Regions from separate parts of the Streptomyces sp. NPDC040589 genome, predicted to be linked through region 2. Evidence: riboswitches for the same ligand, from Rfam matches in the RefSeq annotation. Region 2 holds a riboswitch; each other region holds the start of a gene.
What was found. A riboswitch is a leader RNA that binds a small molecule or an ion and turns the genes downstream of it on or off. The one in region 2 is predicted to bind cobalamin.

Region 1 (4,136 bases), on a different contig from region 2:
GCGGCGGCCGGCGGCGGCCGCCACCTCCCGCAGGAAGGCACGCCGGAATCCGTCCGACTCCAGCGAGCCGTGCCAGTGCGTGCCCCAGGTCTGGCCGACCCGGCAGCCGTCCAGGAAGGGGGCGCCGCCGGTGACATCGGCGACCCCGTGGTGGATCTCGTAGCCCTCGACGTGCTCCCCGAGGGCCTCGCCCGCCGGCCGGGTGAGGGTCTTCTCGCGGGCGAACCGCACCCGCACGGGCAGGATCCCGAGCCCGTCGACCCGGCCCCTGCGGCTCTCGACGTCGTCCTCGATGTGCTCGCCGAGGATCTGGAAGCCGCCGCAGATGCCGAGGACGGGCCGCTGCTCGGCGGCCCTGCGCACCAGCGCGTCGGCCAGCCCGCGCTCCCGGAGCCACTCCAGGGCACGGACGGTCCCCCGGGTCCCCGGCACGATGACGAGGTCGGCGTCCGCCAGTTCCTCCGGCCGGTCCACGAACCGCACGACGACACCGGGCTCGGCGGCCAACGCGTCGACATCCGTGAAGTTGGACATGAGCGGGACCGCGCAGACGGCGACGCGCAGCACGTCCTCGCCGACGGGCGGGGCGACGACGGACTCCCGGACCGTCCCTCGCAGGGAGACGCGCAGCCCGTCCTCCTCGTCGATCCCGAGCCCGTGCCGGAAGGGCAGAACGCCGTACGTGCGCCGCCCGGTGAGGCCGTGGAGCATGTCGAGCCCCGGCTCCAGCAGGGAGACGTCCCCGCGGAACTTGTTCACGAGGAACCCGGCGACACAGTCCTGGTCCTCACGGGACAGCAGGGCGACGGTCCCGAAGAACGAGGCGAAGACCCCGCCCCGGTCGATGTCGCCGACGACGAGCACGGGGAGCCCGGCGTTACGGGCGATCCCCATGTTGACGATGTCCGTCCGCCGCAGATTGATCTCGGCCGGCGAACCGGCCCCCTCGCAGATCACCGCGTCATACGTGCCCCGCAGCCGCTCCAGGCAGTCCAGCACCGTCCCGAGCAGCCTCTGCTGCCGCCCCCCGTGGTACCCGCGCGCACTGAGCTCGCCGACCGGCTTGCCCAGCAGCACGACCTGACTGCTCTGCTCGCCGCCGGGCTTGAGCAGCACGGGATTCATCAGCGCGGTCGGCTCCACACGGCACGCCTGCGCCTGCATGGCCTGCGCCCGCCCGATCTCGGCGCCCTCCCGTGTCACGAACGAATTCAGGGACATGTTCTGCGCCTTGAAGGGCGCGACCTTGACCCCCTGCCGCACCAGCCACCGGCAGATCCCGGCGGTCACGACGCTCTTGCCGGCGTCGGAGGTGGTACCGGCGACGAGAAGCCCCCCGCCCGTCATGACGTACGCCCCTTCACGATGTGGCGCGCGGCGACACAGACGCCGAGCGCGAGCCAGCCGACGCGCCTGGACAGCCGTACGGCCCGTTCGATGTCCCCGGTGCCGACGCCGCGCCCCGCGCCGTTGAGGACGGGACGGTGCTCGACGCGTCCGCCGTAGGACAGGGTTCCGCCGAGCCGCACCCCGAGCGCCCCCGCGAACGAGGCCTCCACGGGCCCGGCGTTGGGACTCGGATGCTTGGCGGCGTCGGAACGCCAGGCCGTCACGGCTCCCCGGGGGTCGCCCCCGGCCACGGCCGCGAGCACGGCGGTCAGCCGGGCTCCTGGCCACCCCACGACATCGTCCAGCCGCGCGGAGGCCCACCCGTAGCGCCGGTACCGGGCCGACTTGTGCCCGACCATGGCGTCGAGGGTGTTGACGGCCCGGAACCCGACGAGCCCCGGCACACCGCCGACGGCCCCCCACACGAGCGCCCCCACGACGGCGTCGGAGGTGTTCTCCGCGACGGACTCGACGACGGCCCGGGCGATCCCGTCGGCGTCCAGGGCCTGCGGATCCCGTCCGCACAGATGCGGCAACCGCGCACGGGCCGCTTCGACGTCCCCGGCCTCCAGGGCGCGCCCGATGGCCTGTGCCTCCCGGGCGAGCGAAGTCCCGCCGACGACGGCCCAGGTGGCGACCCCGGTCAGCCCGACCGACGCGACAGTGGACGTACGCACGGCACGCGCGGCGACGGCCCCGAGCGCGACGGCCCCGCCCGCACACACCACGGTGTGCAGCGCGCCCCACCCGCGGTGGTCCCGCCACAACACCCGCTCCACCACACCCGCGGCCCGCCCGAACACGGCGACCGGATGCCCCCGGCGAGGATCGCCGAGCAGCAGATCACCGATCAGACCGGCGGCGGCACCGTACGCGTGGACGCGACCGGCACCCATGGGCTCAGCCGGCCACGGGGGCGGACAACGGTGGGGTACTGGCCCTCGATCGGCAGCCGAACATGGCGATATGTCCTCACTCAGGGTGTCCACGCCCTGGTTCGACGAGACCGGCGGTGAGAGTTCCTGGCTCCCGGTGAGTGCTACCCCGGTGACAGTGGCGGGACCGCGCCGGACTTCCACCGGCTTCCTCTCCTGCCGCCGCATTGGCCCCGGCAGTCCACCACGGCCGCGAACAGCCGTCAACTTGCTGTTGACCTGCGAGGGGAGAGTGTGGACAAGCCCACACCGCCTGCCTCGCGGGGGGGTGCCAACAGCTGCCCCGCACAAGGCAACCGGGCGGCCCGGGACCGAAGCCCCGTGCCGCCCGGCGACAGACGATCGTGGTGGTCGTGGTCAGGCCACGATCAGATAGATCCCGTACCCGACAGCCGCCGCACACGCCGCGAAGCACGCGTACGCACCCGTCACCGCAAGCCCCGCGGACCCGCCCGCCGCCACCGCCCGCTCGCGGCGCGACAGGCCCGTGATGCCGAGGGTGAACAGGCCGACGAGGGTCACGGTGGCCACGAGGCTGACGCCGAAGACGGAGCCGAGGGTCGCCCAGTCGATCTTCATCTCAGAGATTCTTCCTTGTCACCGGGTGGGCGGGATCAGACCGGGGTGGTCGTGGTGGAGGGCTTCCGTTCGGCCTGGGCCTGGGCCGGGATCGTGGCGGCCAGTTCCTCGGACGGGCCCGCCGGAGGCGGCGTCACCGCGGCGATCGCGGTGGTCACGACACCCGCCGGCTCCTCGTCGACCTCGTTGACGTTCGTGTGGTCGACGACCTCACGGCGCGACAGCTTCCAGATCACCGCGCTGGAGGCGACCAGGAAGACCGCCACGACCGCCGTGCCCCAACTCCCGAAGCCGGTCACGTACTCGGCGAGCGCGCCCACCAGGGCCGCCGCCGGCAGCGTCAGACCCCAGGCGACGAACATCCGGGTCGCCGTCGACCAGCGGACCACGCCGCCCTTGCGGCCGAGTCCCGCGCCCATCACCGCGCCGGACACGGAGTGGGTGGTGGAGAGGGAGAAGCCGAGGTGCGAGGAGGCCAGGATGACCGTCGCCGCGCTGGTCTGGGCGGCGAAGCCCTGCTGCGGCTGGAGGTCGGTCAGGCCCTTGCCCATGGTGCGGATGATGCGCCAGCCGCCGAGGTAGGTGCCGAGCGCGATGGCGATACCCGCCGAGAGGATGACCCACATGGGCGGGTCGGAGTCGGGGGCGACGGCGCCGCCTGCGACCAGGGCGAGGGTGATGACACCCATCGTCTTCTGGGCGTCGTTGGTGCCGTGGGCCAGCGAGACCAGGCCCGCGGAGGCGATCTGGCCGGCCCGGTAGCCCTTCTTGGAAGCCTCGCCGTCGGCCTTCTTGCCGAGGGAGTACGTCAGCCGGGTGGCGAGCAGCGCGGCGATGCCCGCGACCAGCGGGGCGGCGATCGCCGGGATCAGCACCTTGGTGACCAGGACGTCACCGTGCACCGCGCCGACGCCCGCCGAGGCGATCGTGGCGCCGATCAGGCCGCCCATCAGGGCGTGCGACGAACTGGACGGCAGACCGACGAGCCAGGTCAGCAGGTTCCAGAGGATCGCTCCGACCAGGGCGGCGAAGATGACCTCGGGACGGATTCCGGCCTCGTCGACGAGGCCCTTGGAGATCGTGTTCGCGACTTCGACGGACAGGAAGGCGCCGACCAGGTTGAGCACCGCGGACATGGCCACCGCGATCTTCGGTCTCATGGCGCCCGTGGAAATGGTCGTGGCCATCGCGTTCGCGGTGTCGTGGAAACCGTTCGTGAAATCGAACGCGAGT
Region 2 (4,136 bases):
CGTCGCGGAACACCCAGTTGGTGCCGGTGGCCAGGCCGTGCAGCAGGCCCCGGCTGCGGAACCAGTAGACGTAGGCGAAGGCACCGTAGAAGAACAGGCCCTCGATGCACGCGGCGAAGCAGATCAGGTTCAGCAGGAAGCGGCGGCGGTCGGACTGGGTCTCCAGCCGGTCCAGCTTCTCCACCGAGTCCATCCACTTGAAGCAGAACCCGGCCTTCTCGCGGATGGAGGGGATGTTCTCCACGGCGTCGAACGCGGCGGCGCGGTCCGCCGGGTCGGGGAGATAGGTGTCGAGCAGCGTCAGATAGAACTGGACGTGCACGGCCTCCTCGAACAGCTGGCGGGACAGGTACAGCCGCGCCTCGGGGGAGTTGATGTGCTTGTACAGCGTCAGCACCAGGTTGTTCGCGACGATCGAGTCGCCCGTCGCGAAGAAGGCGACCAGACGGCCGATCAGGTGCTGCTCCTCGGGGGACAGCTTGGCGAGGTCGGCGACGTCCGAGTGGAGGTCGACCTCCTCCACGGTCCAGGTGTTCTTGATGGCGTCCCGGTAGCGCTCGTAGAAGTCCGGGTAGCGCATGGGACGCAGGGTGAGCTCGAAGCCGGGGTCGAGAAGGTTCTGGGTGGTCATTACTGGCAGGCCTCGCAGGACTCGGGGTTTTCCAGGGAGCAGGCGACCGCGTCGGGGTCCGCCGTCGGCTGCACGGGGATGGTCTTCTCAGGCTGTGCCTGGGCCTGTGCGGCGCGGGCGATGCGGGTCGCCGGGCGCGAGCGCAGGTAGTACGTCGTCTTCAGCCCGGCCTTCCAGGCGTACGCGTACATCGAGGAGAGCTTGCCGATGGTCGGCGTCTCCATGAAGAGGTTCAGGGACTGGGACTGGTCCAGGAACGGGGTCCTGGCCGCCGCCATGTCGATCAGGCCGCGCTGCGGGACCTCCCACGCCGTGCGGTAGAGCGCCCGTACGTCCGCGGGGATCCAGGCGAACTCCTGCACCGAGCCGTTCGCCTCGCGCAGCGCCTCCCGGCTGCGGGCGTCCCACACACCGAGCCGCTTGAGCTCGTCCACCAGGTAGGAGTTGACCTGGAGGAACTCACCCGACAGCGTCTCGCGCTTGAACAGGTTGGAGACCTGCGGCTCGATGCACTCGTACACGCCCGCGATGGAGGCGATGGTGGCCGTGGGCGCGATGGCGAGGAGCAGGGAGTTGCGCATGCCGGTCGCGGCGACGCGCTCACGCAGGGCCGCCCAGCGCTCGGGCCAGGTCAGCTCCACGTCGTAGTGGTCGGGGTGCAGCACGCCCCTGGCCGTACGGGTCTTCTCCCAGGCCGGCAGCGGGCCGCTGCGCTCGGCCAGGTCGGCGGAGGCCTCGTACGCCGCGAGCATGACGCGCTCGGCGATCCGGGTGGAGAGCGCCTTGGCCTCGGGCGAGTCGAAGGGCAGGCGCAGCTTGAAGAAGACGTCCTGCAGGCCCATGGCCCCGAGGCCGACCGGACGCCACCGGGCGTTGGAGCGGCCCGCCTGCTCGGTCGGGTAGAAGTTGATGTCCACGACACGGTCGAGGAAGGTCACGGCCGTACGGACGGTCTCGTCCAGCCGCTCCCAGTCGATGTCCCCGCGGGTCTGGTCGACGAAGGCGCCGAGGTTGACCGACCCCAGGTTGCAGACCGCCGTCTCCCCGTCGTCGGTGACCTCCAGGATCTCCGTGCAGAGGTTGGAGGAGTGGACGACGTGGCCGGGCTCGGCCGTCTGGTTGGCGGTGCGGTTGGCGGCGTCCTTGAAGGTCATCCAGCCGTTGCCGGTCTGCGCGAGGGCGCGCATCATGCGGCCGTACAGCTCACGGGCGGGCAGGGTCTTCCTCGCCAGGCCCTTCGCCTCGGCCGCCCGGTACGCGGCGTCGAACTCCTCGCCGTACAGGTCGACCAGCTCGGGCACGTCCGAAGGGGAGAACAGCGACCACGGCCCGTCGGCGTTCACCCGTCGCATGAACTCGTCCGGCACCCAGTGCGCGAGGTTCAGGTTGTGCGTACGGCGGGCGTCCTCGCCGGTGTTGTCGCGCAGTTCCAGGAACTCCTCGATGTCGGAGTGCCAGGTCTCCAGGTAGACCGCGGCCGCGCCCTTGCGGCGGCCGCCCTGGTTCACGGCGGCGACCGAGGCGTCGAGGGTCTTCAGGAACGGGACGATGCCGTTGGAGTGGCCGTTGGTGCCGCGGATCAGCGAACCGCGCGCACGGATACGGGAGTACGAAAGACCGATGCCGCCCGCGTGCTTCGAGAGCCGCGCCACCTGGTGGTACCGGTCGTAGATCGAGTCCAGCTCGTCCTTGGGGGAGTCGAGGAGGTAGCAGGACGACATCTGGGGGTGCCGCGTGCCGGAGTTGAAGAGGGTGGGGGAGGAGGGGAGGTAGTCGAGGCGGCTCATGAGCCCGTAGAGCGCGGCGACCTCGTCGACGGACTGTGCCGTGTCGTCCTCGGCGAGGCCGGCGGCGACGCGCAGCATGAAGTGCTGGGGCGTCTCGACGACCTTGCGGGTGATCGGGTGGCGGAGCAGGTAGCGGCTGTGCAGCGTCCGCAGGCCGAAGTAGCCGAAGCGGTCGTCGGCGGCCCGGTCGATCAGCGCGTCGAGCCGGGCGGCGTGCAGGCGCACGAACTCGGCGGTCCGGTCGGCGATCAGGCCCTCCCGGTGGCCGACCGCGACGGACTCGGTGAAGGACGTGACGCCCTGCGAGGCGGCCTCGGCGCGGATGCCGATCGTCAGCAGGCGCGCGGCCAGCCGGGAGTAGGCGGGGTCCTCGGAGATGAGGCCGGCGGCCGCCTCCGTCGCGAGCTCGCGCAGCTCCGTCTCGTCCGCCCGCGCGGACCGGCCGCGCAACGCGGCGGCGGCGACCCGGCCGGGGTCGGCGTCGGGGAGATCGGCGGTCAGCTCGGTCAGGGTCCGCAGCAGCGCGGCACCGGGACCGTCGTGCTCTTCTTCGGCAGCTGAGACCGGTTCGGCTGGCGCGATGGTCACGTGGGGCTCTCCCTCGCTCGGCAAGGGGCCTCGCACAGGGCAGGGGGCAGCACACGAGCGCACACGGCGTCGCGTCCACCGGCCCATTCCACGAGGCCCGGACGTCAGGGCATCCCGGCCGGACGGCCGGGTGCGCTGTCGGCAGGTCCTCGGACTGAAGCGTGTGCGCTCCGCCTTGAGGGCGGATACGCACAAGTACACCGTTGCGGGACAGTTCCGGATTCGCACCGGATTCCCCTGCGGCGACAGCGAGCACGAGCATACATCTTGTGCTGGGTTCGGGTGACACCCCCAGATGTTGTGTCGTGCTGGTTTCAGAGTGTCAACTGATAAGTGAGGAGAGTGATGTCGTCCAGGTGCGGGAGCGGGTTCCAGTCGCGCTCGGGAGTGCGGGTGAAACCCAGGCGCTCGTAGATGCGGTGGGCCGCGCGCATGGTGCCCTGGGTCGACAGCACGACGCGGAGACAGCCGGGCGTGGCCCGTGCCCGGTCGACGCAGGCGCCCACGAGGGCCTCGCCCGTGCCGCGGCCGCGGGCGGCGTGCGCGACGGCGAGCATCCGTATCTCGGCCTCTCCAGGGCCGGCTATGTCGGCCATGGGGCCGCCGGACGGTACGAAGGTGACGCCGCCGAGGAGGGCGTCGTTCTCGACGGCGACCAGGACGTCGGCCGCGGCCGCCCGTTTGGCGACGTCCCGCAGTTCGTGGAGGTACTCGTCGCTCTCGCCGAAGTCGAGGAGGCCGTCGGCGAGGTAGGCATGGGCCGTTATCTCGCCGAGGGGACCGTACTCGGTGGGTTTCACTCGCCGGATCAGGGTGTCCATGGCGTGAGTGTGCACGACAGCGGGCCGCCGGTGTGGTCGATCACCGGCGGCCCGCTGCGGGCGTGCGTTCCCGGTCGGTTCTAGTGGGCGGAGCCCGCGGTGGCGGGCGGGAGCTCGACCTGGACCCCCGGGTCGCCCGCGTCGGCCGTGTAGTCCTCCGGCTTGGTCTCGTCGATGCCGTCGGGGGCCTTGAGGGCCTTCAGGGCGAAGGTGAGGACCACGGTCACCACCACGTTCAGGACGAACGCCGTGAGGCCGATGTAGCCGATCTCACCGATGCCGGGGATCTCCTTCGAGGAGCCGCCGAAG
Region 3 (4,136 bases), on a different contig from region 2:
GGGACACGGCTCGCGCACGCGTCTCCTGGCCCTGTTCAGCGTCGCGGGCCAGGCCGGGGCCTTCGTCGGACCGCTGCTCGGCGGGTTGCTGCTCGCCGTCGACTTCCGCACCGCGTGCCTCGCCGGTGCGGCGGTCTTCGTGCTCGTCCTGGCCGGGCATCTGTGGCTGATGCCGCAGCACATCCCGGGCCGGGTCCGTACCCGGGAGGGGGGCGGGGCGCGCGTGCTGCTGCGCAACCGCCGCTTCCTGGCCCTGTGCGGGGCGTACGGCTCGTACCTGCTCGCCTACAACCAGCTGTATCTGGCCCTGCCGGACGAGGTGCAGCGCGCGGCGGGCTCCCAGGCGCCGCTGTCCTGGCTGTTCGCCCTGTCCTCGGTGCTGGTGGTGTTCACCCAGCTGCCGGTGACCCGCTGGGCGGGCGACCGGCTGGACCTGCGCCGCTCCATGACGGCCGGGCTGCTGCTGATCGCGGCCGGTTTCGCGGTGGTGGCCGCGGCGCGCCCCGCCGGCTGGACGGGAGTCACCGGACTGCTGCCCGCCGCGGGCTTCGTCGTGCTGCTCACCGTGGGACAGATGCTGGTCGTGCCCGCCGCCCGCGCCTGGGTGCCCGACCTGGCCGAGGAGGGCCGGATCGGCCTCTACATGGGCGCGCTGTCCTCCGTCTCCGGACTGATCGTCCTGGCCGGCAGCGCGGCCACCGGCTCCCTGCTCGACCTCGGCCTCCCGGCCGCCGTGCCCTGGCTGGTCCTCGCGGCCGTACCGGCCCTGACGGTGGCTCTGCTGCCGCGCCGGGAGGAGCGGGCAGAGGGGGCGGACGAGACGGCCTGATCCGGCACACCCGGGCACCAGAAGACGACCCCGGCGCCCCGAGGCGCGCGAAGGACACCCCCGGCAACCGCGCGCACCGCACCGTCACCCAGCCGGGCGACTCCTCCGCTCCCGGATTTCCGGGACCGTACCGTCCCTCTCCCCCGCTGCGGAGATCATTGGCCACGCGGCGCCAGTATCCTGGGTCGGCTGCGATGTTCCCCACCAACCCCCGCGTCAAAACGGGGAGTTCGGCATGCGGCGACGTACCTTCCCCCACGCATGAGACGAGGACGAGTGCTGCTAGCGGGCCGCTACCGGCTGGATGTTGAGATCGGGCGCGGTGGAATGGGAGAGGTCTGGCGCGCGTACGACGAGACGCTCGCCAGAGCGGTGGCCGTCAAGCTGCTGCTGCCCCAGGACACCGACGTCACGGCGGCCTCACGGTTCCGTCTGGAGGCCCAGACCGCCGGGCGTCTCAACCACCCCAATCTGGTCGGTGTCCTGGACTTCGGCGAGTACGACAACCGGCTGTACCTGGTGATGGAACTGGTCGAAGGAGACAGCCTCGCCGGGGTGCTGGCCGTCTCCGGCGCGCTTCCCGCCGAGCGGGTGGCCGATCTCGCCGCGCAGGCCGCCGCCGGGCTCGCCGCCGCACACGCGCAGGGCATCGTCCACCGTGACGTCAAACCCGCCAACCTCCTGCTGGACGCCCACGGCACCCTGAAGATCGGCGACTTCGGCATCGCCCGCTTCCTCGACGATCCCGGCGCCGCGCTCACCGCCACCGGCCAGATCGTCGGTACCGGCCTCTACCTCGCGCCCGAACGCGCCCTGGGCCAGCCCGCCGGTCCCGCCTCCGACATGTACTCCCTGGGGTGTCTGCTCTACCAACTCCTCAGCGGACGGCCGCCGTTCCAGGCCGACACCGCCGTCGCGCTCCTCCACCAGCACCTCGATTCCGCACCCGTACCGCCCCGCGAGCTCGGTGTCGCCGGACTCCCGCCGGCCTTCGAGAACTACCTGCTCGGCCTGCTCGCCAAGCAGCCCGAGGACCGGCCCACCGCCCAGCGGACCGCCGAGTGGTTCGCCGGCGGTGCCTGGCGAGGACTGCCCGAGCCGCTGCCGGAGGCCGCGCCCCCGGTGACGTCCGCCACGCCGAGGCCGTATCCGGCCACCGAGACCCGCGACCCGGCCACGTACGCGCTGCCCGGCGCCCCGGGTCTGCGCACCGGCCGCACGCCCCAGGCCGGTCGTTCGCGTCGCGCCGCACCCCGGGGCGGCAACGACAACCGGCGCAGAGCGGCGGCGACGGTCGCCGCGGCGGCGCTCTTCGCCGCCGCGATGCTCGCCGGCATGCTGTGGTTCTCGCCCGACGACACCGCGACGCAGGGCACGGAACCCGACGCGTCCCCCTCCGCGAGCAGCCCCGCCGCCACGCCGTCCGCCGGCTCCGCCTCGCCCCTTTCCTCCGCTCCGGGGGCGGACACGGCTCCGGACGCCACTGCTCCGGCCGTCGGCACAGTGGCCGATATCACCCCGTCCACCACCGCGCCTCCTCCCCCGACCCCCGTCGAAGAGACGCCCAGCCCCACGACTCCGGCGCAGGAGACGGCCGACCCGCCGCGAATGGCGGACAAACCCCAGCAGGAGAAGCCCCGTCAGACCTGGGAGAACGGCGACGACGATGACGACGGGGGCGACGACTGAGCGGCCCTGCGCCGGTGTGCGAGCGGTCGCCCCCTCGCGCGCCCCCTCGGGTGGCTTGTCATCGTCCTTATCTCGGCATTACTGTCACCACGCCTTGGTGAACGGGAAAGCCGGTGTGATGCCGGTGCGGCCCTCGCCACTGTGAATCGGGAAGTCCGGCTCCGGCCCTCACGGGCAGCCACTGGGTCCTTGTGACCCGGGAAGGCGGAGTACGGGCGGTGGTACCCGTAAGCCAGGAGACCGGCCAAGGCGCGTCAACCATCCACGAGGTGCTGGAGAGGGTCTGCTGAGCCATGCACATAGCCGAGGGATTTCTGCCGCCGGCACACGCGGTCGCCTGGGGCGTCGCGTCGGCGCCGTTCGTCGTCCACGGGGTCCGGTCGCTCACCCGTGAAGTGCGCGAGCACCCAGAGAGCACCCTGCTCCTCGGTGCCTCCGGTGCCTTCACGTTCGTCCTGTCCGCTCTGAAACTGCCGTCGGTCACCGGCAGTTGCTCCCACCCCACCGGAACGGGCCTGGGAGCCATCCTCTTCCGGCCACCCATCATGGCGGTGCTGGGCACCATCACCCTGCTCTTCCAGGCGCTGCTGCTCGCACACGGCGGTCTGACCACGCTCGGCGCCAACGTGTTCTCCATGGCGATCGTCGGGCCCTGGGCCGGATACGCCGTGTACAAACTGCTGCGGCGGTACGACGTGCCGCTGATGGTCGCGGTCTTCTTCGGGGCGTTCTTCGCCGACCTGTCCACGTACTGCGTCACCAGCGTGCAGCTGGCGCTCGCCTTCCCCGACCCGGGCAGCGGATTCGTGGGCGCGCTCGGAAAGTTCGGCACCATCTTCGCCGTCACCCAGATCCCGCTCGCGGTCAGCGAGGGGCTGCTGACGGTGCTCGTGATGCGGCTGCTGGTGCAGTCCAGCAAGGGCGAACTGACCCGGCTGGGCGTACTCCTCGCCAAGAAGCAGTCCGTGACCGAGACCGAGGCGGCGGCCCGATGAAGAAGAACACGAAGATCAACCTCCTGCTGCTGCTCGCGGTGGTAGCGCTCGCCGTACTGCCGCTCGCGCTCGGCCTCGGCGACCACAAGGAGGAGCCGTTCACGGGCGCCGACGGTGAGGCGGAGACGGCGATCACCGAGATCGAGCCGGACTACAAGCCCTGGTTCTCGCCGCTGTACGAACCGCCGTCCGGTGAGATCGAGTCGGCCCTGTTCTCCCTCCAGGCCGCGCTCGGCGCCGGTGTCCTCGCCTACTACTTCGGTCTGCGCCGGGGCCGGCGGCAGGGTGAGCGGCAGGCGCGGGAGCGCGATGCCGAGGAGTCCACGGCCGAAAGGGCCTGAGCCGTGCTGCCGATCGACGCGGCGGCGCACAGCAGTCGCTGGCGCCGCCGCCATCCCGTGGACAAGGCCGTGCTCGGTCTGGGACTCACCGTGCTGGCCATCTCGCTGCCGCCCTGGCCGGGCGCGGCCCTGGTGCTCGTGACAGCCGTGTCCGTGCTGTTGGGGCCGGCCGGGGTGCCCGGCCGCCGGCTGTGGCGGGCCTACCGCGTGCCGCTGGGCTTCTGCGTGACCGGCGCGGTCACGCTGCTCGTGCAGGTCGGCGGGCCGGAGGGCTTCGTCTCC
Region 4 (4,136 bases), on a different contig from region 2:
CCGGGCGCGGCTACGACGGGACCCTGCGGGTCCTGGTGCCCGAGGCCCGCGTCTCCGTCCGCTTCACGGTCGCCAGTTGTGCGCTCCTCGCGGCACTGGCCGTCCTCACCTTCGTACTGGAAAGGCCGCTGACATGAGCGAGCCCGCCCTCGTCGCCCTGCGGGGCGCGTCCTTCGCCTACGAGGACGGCCCGGCCGTGCTCAGCGGCCTCGACTTCGAGATCCGCGAGGGGCGCGCGCTCGCGCTGCTCGGCCGCAACGGCAGCGGCAAGACCACGCTGATGCGGCTGCTCAGCGGCGGGCTGCGGCCGCACGAGGGGCGGTTGACGGTCGACGGGCAGCCGGTGACGTACGACCGCAAGGGCCTGACCCGGCTGCGGACGACCGTCCAGCTCGTGGTCCAGGACCCGGACGACCAGCTGTTCGCGGCGTCCGTCGAGCAGGACGTGTCGTTCGGGCCGCTGAACCTCGGGCTGTCCGATACGGAGGTAAGGGCGCGGGTGGCGGAGGCGCTCGCCGCCCTGGACATCACCGCCCTGGCCGACCGGCCCACCCATCTGCTCTCCTACGGGCAGCGCAAGCGGACCGCCATCGCGGGCGCGGTCGCCATGCGGCCGCGTGTCCTGGTCCTCGACGAGCCGACGGCCGGACTCGACCCCGACGGCCAGGAACGGCTCCTGGCCACGCTCGACGGGCTGCGTGCGAACGGCACCACGGTGGTGATGGCCACTCACGACGTCGATCTCGCCCTGCGCTGGGCCGACGACGCGGCGCTCCTCACCCCGGACGGTGTGCACCTCGCTCCGGCGCCGACGGCACTGGCCCGGACCGACCTCCTCCGGCAGGCGGGACTGCGGTTGCCGTGGGGTGCCGCCGCCGCGGACCTTCTGCGCGCGCAAGGGCTGTTGACCGGTTCGGCGCCCGGCCCGCGCACCCCGGACGAGCTGGCCGCGCTGGCGGCGGGGCGGCCGGTGAGCGGCGGCTGAGGGTCGCTTCCGCGGCCTTCCCGTGTATAGGCTGGCGGTGCAGCTGGTTCGCCCCGTCCGCCAGGCGGGATGCGTCGCAAGAGGGAACCCGGTGGGAATCCGGGACTGCCCCGCAGCGGTGAGCGGGAACGACCGCCGTCATACGCACTGGGCCCACGAGGGGCCCGGGAAGCGACGGCCAGTAGGTGTTCTCACACGGTGAGACGTGCCCGCGAGTCCGAAGACCTGCCAACTGCCCGCGCGCGGACGATCCGTGCGCGGACATTCCGGTGACCTCGAGGGCGGGTCGGCGTACCTACCAGGCGGACGTCCGCGCTGTGTCGCGCGAGGTCGTCTCCGTCCGGTTCGTCACCCCTTCGCGCTCTCGTCCCGTCGCCGGGATCTCAGGGATTCGTCTCGCGAAGGAGATCTCCGTGACCACCAAGCCCGCAGCCGCGGCAGCACGGGCCACCGTGTACGGCTACCCCCGCCAGGGACGGAACCGGGAGCTGAAGAAGGCGATCGAGGGCTACTGGAAGGGCCGCGTCACCGCCGACGCCCTCCGGGCCACCGCCGCCGACCTGCGTGCCTCGAACTGGCGGCAGCTGGCCGACGCCGGCATCGACGAGGTCCCGACGGGCGACTTCTCGCTCTACGACCACGTCCTGGACACCACCGTCATGGTCGGCGCGATCCCCGGCCGCCACCGGGACGCCGTCGAGGCGGACGCCCTGGACGGCTACTTCGCCATGGCGCGTGGCACGCAGGACGTGGCGCCGCTGGAGATGACCAAGTGGTTCGACACGAACTACCACTACCTGGTGCCCGAGCTGGGTCCGGACACGGTGTTCACCGCCGACTCGTCCCAGCAGGTCGCCGAGCTGCGCGAAGCGCTGGCGCTCGGCCACACCGCGCGCCCCGTCCTCGTCGGCCCCGTCACGTATCTGCTCCTCGCCAAGCCCGCTCCGGGGGTGCCCGCGGACTTCGAGCCGCTCACGCTCCTGGACCGGCTGCTGCCCGTGTACTCCGAGGTCCTCGCCGACCTGCGCGCGGCGGGCGCCGAGTGGGTCCAGCTGGACGAGCCGGCCCTGGTCCAGGACCGGACCCCGGCCGAGCTGAACGCCGCCGAGCGCGCCTATCGCGACCTCGGAGCCCTCACCGACCGGTCGAAACTGCTGGTCGCCTCGTACTTCGACCGGCTCGGGAACGCCCTGCCGGTGCTGGCGAAGGCGCCGGTCGAGGGACTCGCGGTGGACTTCACGGAGTCGGCGGCGGCCAACCTGGACGATCTGGCCGCGGTCGGCGGTCTGCCGGGCAAGCGGCTGGTCGCCGGTGTCGTCAACGGCCGCAACATCTGGATCAATGACCTGGCGGCCTCGCTCTCCCGGCTCGGCACGCTCCTGGGCCTCGCCGACCGGGTCGACGTCTCGGCCTCCTGCTCCCTCCTGCACGTGCCGCTGGACACGGGGGCGGAGCGGGACATCGAGCCACAGGTCCTGCGCTGGCTCGCCTTCGCTCAGCAGAAGACCGCCGAGATCGTCACCCTCGCGCGCGGTCTCGCGCGGGGCACGGACACGATCGGCGCGCAACTCGCCGCGAACCGGGCGGACCTGTTCTCCCGGGCGAACTCCCCGATCACCCGTGACCCGGCCGTCCGTGCCCGCACGGCCGCGGTGTCCGAGGCGGACGCCCGCCGCTCGCTGCCGTACGCCGAGCGGACCGCCGCCCAGCGCGCCCGGCTCGGGCTGCCCCTGCTGCCGACCACCACGATCGGCTCCTTCCCGCAGACCGGTGAGGTACGTACCGCCCGGGCGGACCTGCGCGCGGGCCGTATCGGCACGGCCGGCTACGAGGAGCGCATCAAGGCCGAGATCCAGGAGGTGATCTCCTTCCAGGAGAAGGCCGGACTGGATGTACTGGTGCACGGCGAGGCCGAACGCAACGACATGGTCCAGTACTTCGCGGAGCAGCTCACCGGCTGTCTCGCCACGCAGCACGGCTGGGTCCAGTCCTACGGCACCCGCTACGTCCGTCCGCCGATCCTGGCCGGCGACATCTCCCGGCCCGAGCCGATGACCGTGCGCTGGACGACGTACGCGCAGTCCCTCACGGACCGTCCGGTCAAGGGCATGCTCACCGGCCCGGTCACCATGCTCGCCTGGTCCTTCGTCCGTGACGACCAGCCGCGTGCCGAGACGGCCCGGCAGGTCGCCCTCGCCCTGCGCGACGAGGTGAGGGACCTGGAGGCGGCCGGGACGTCGGTCATCCAGGTCGACGAGCCCGCCCTGCGCGAGACCCTGCCGCTGCGTGCCGCCGACCGGCCGGAGTATCTGGGGTGGGCCACGGAGGCCTTCCGGCTCAGCACGGGCGGCGTGCGGCCGGACACGCAGATCCACACGCACATGTGCTACGCCGAGTTCGGCGACATCGTGCAGGCCATCGACGACCTCGACGCGGACGTCATCAGCCTGGAGGCCGCCCGCTCTCATATGCAGGTCGCCCACGAGCTCGCCTCGCACGGCTATCCGCGCGAGGCGGGGCCGGGTGTCTACGACATCCACTCCCCGCGGGTTCCCGGTGCGGAGGAGGCGGCCGACCTGCTGCGCACCGGCCTGAAGGCCATCCCCGCCGAACGGCTGTGGGTCAACCCCGACTGCGGCCTGAAGACACGCGGCTGGACCGAAACCCGCGCCTCCCTGGAGAACCTGGTCACGGCGGCCCGGACCGTCCGGGCCGAACTCGGTCAGACACCGGGGCGGTGAGGGACCGGCCGGTGTGACGTCCTGAAGCAAGGGGCCGGGGGCGGGCCCGCACACGGGCTCGCCCCCGGCCGGGGCCGTAGGAGCCTGCGGCGGCAGTTGCTTCGGCGCCGGCCCGCTCGCCGGACCTGGTGCCGCCGGGCGCTTCAGGCACGGCGGACGGCAGGCGAGCGCCGTGTACGGCCGCCCGGCCGCCGCCTCAGGTCCGCCGAGCCGTTCAGCTCGCGGTCGCGGCCGCCGCCGCCCGGCCCGCCGCTCGGCCCGAGAAGAGGCAGCCGCCGAGGAAGGTGCCTTCGAGGGAGCGGTAGCCGTGGACGCCGCCTCCGCCGAAGCCTGCGACCTCGCCGGCCGCGTACAGACCGTTGATCGGCTTGCCGGAGGCGTTCAGGACGCGGCCGGCGAGGTCGGTCTGC

Region 1: another riboswitch for cobalamin. It lies ahead of ACZ58V_RS26290 (cobalamin biosynthesis protein); the one in region 2 lies ahead of ACZ58V_RS02560 (ribonucleoside-diphosphate reductase subunit alpha).
Region 3: another riboswitch for cobalamin. It lies ahead of ACZ58V_RS07800 (energy-coupling factor ABC transporter permease); the one in region 2 lies ahead of ACZ58V_RS02560 (ribonucleoside-diphosphate reductase subunit alpha).
Region 4: another riboswitch for cobalamin. It lies ahead of metE (5-methyltetrahydropteroyltriglutamate--homocysteine S-methyltransferase); the one in region 2 lies ahead of ACZ58V_RS02560 (ribonucleoside-diphosphate reductase subunit alpha).

Annotation. Positions count from the first base shown of each region.
Region 1 covers NZ_JBVIWP010000006.1:81,188-85,323, reverse strand. Annotated here, with positions in the region: gene ACZ58V_RS26295 (cobyric acid synthase) at 1-1,347, opposite strand, end outside; gene ACZ58V_RS26290 (cobalamin biosynthesis protein) at 1,344-2,285, opposite strand; cobalamin riboswitch at 2,387-2,525, opposite strand; gene ACZ58V_RS26285 (hypothetical protein) at 2,682-2,903, opposite strand; gene ACZ58V_RS26280 (inorganic phosphate transporter) at 2,939-4,136, opposite strand, start outside.
Region 2 covers NZ_JBVIWP010000001.1:572,697-576,832, reverse strand. Annotated here, with positions in the region: gene ACZ58V_RS02565 (ribonucleotide-diphosphate reductase subunit beta) at 1-631, opposite strand, end outside; gene ACZ58V_RS02560 (ribonucleoside-diphosphate reductase subunit alpha) at 631-3,006, opposite strand; cobalamin riboswitch at 3,130-3,268, opposite strand; gene ACZ58V_RS02555 (GNAT family N-acetyltransferase) at 3,321-3,827, opposite strand; gene mctP (monocarboxylate uptake permease MctP) at 3,908-4,136, opposite strand, start outside.
Region 3 covers NZ_JBVIWP010000002.1:173,768-177,903, forward strand. Annotated here, with positions in the region: gene ACZ58V_RS07790 (MDR family MFS transporter) at 1-829, shown strand, start outside; gene ACZ58V_RS07795 (serine/threonine-protein kinase) at 1,091-2,518, shown strand; cobalamin riboswitch at 2,597-2,781, shown strand; gene ACZ58V_RS07800 (energy-coupling factor ABC transporter permease) at 2,812-3,513, shown strand; gene ACZ58V_RS07805 (energy-coupling factor ABC transporter substrate-binding protein) at 3,510-3,854, shown strand; gene cbiQ (cobalt ECF transporter T component CbiQ) at 3,858-4,136, shown strand, end outside.
Region 4 covers NZ_JBVIWP010000002.1:178,238-182,373, forward strand. Annotated here, with positions in the region: gene cbiQ (cobalt ECF transporter T component CbiQ) at 1-137, shown strand, start outside; gene ACZ58V_RS07815 (energy-coupling factor ABC transporter ATP-binding protein) at 134-985, shown strand; cobalamin riboswitch at 1,013-1,232, shown strand; gene metE (5-methyltetrahydropteroyltriglutamate--homocysteine S-methyltransferase) at 1,399-3,726, shown strand; gene ACZ58V_RS07825 (FAD-binding dehydrogenase) at 3,941-4,136, opposite strand, start outside.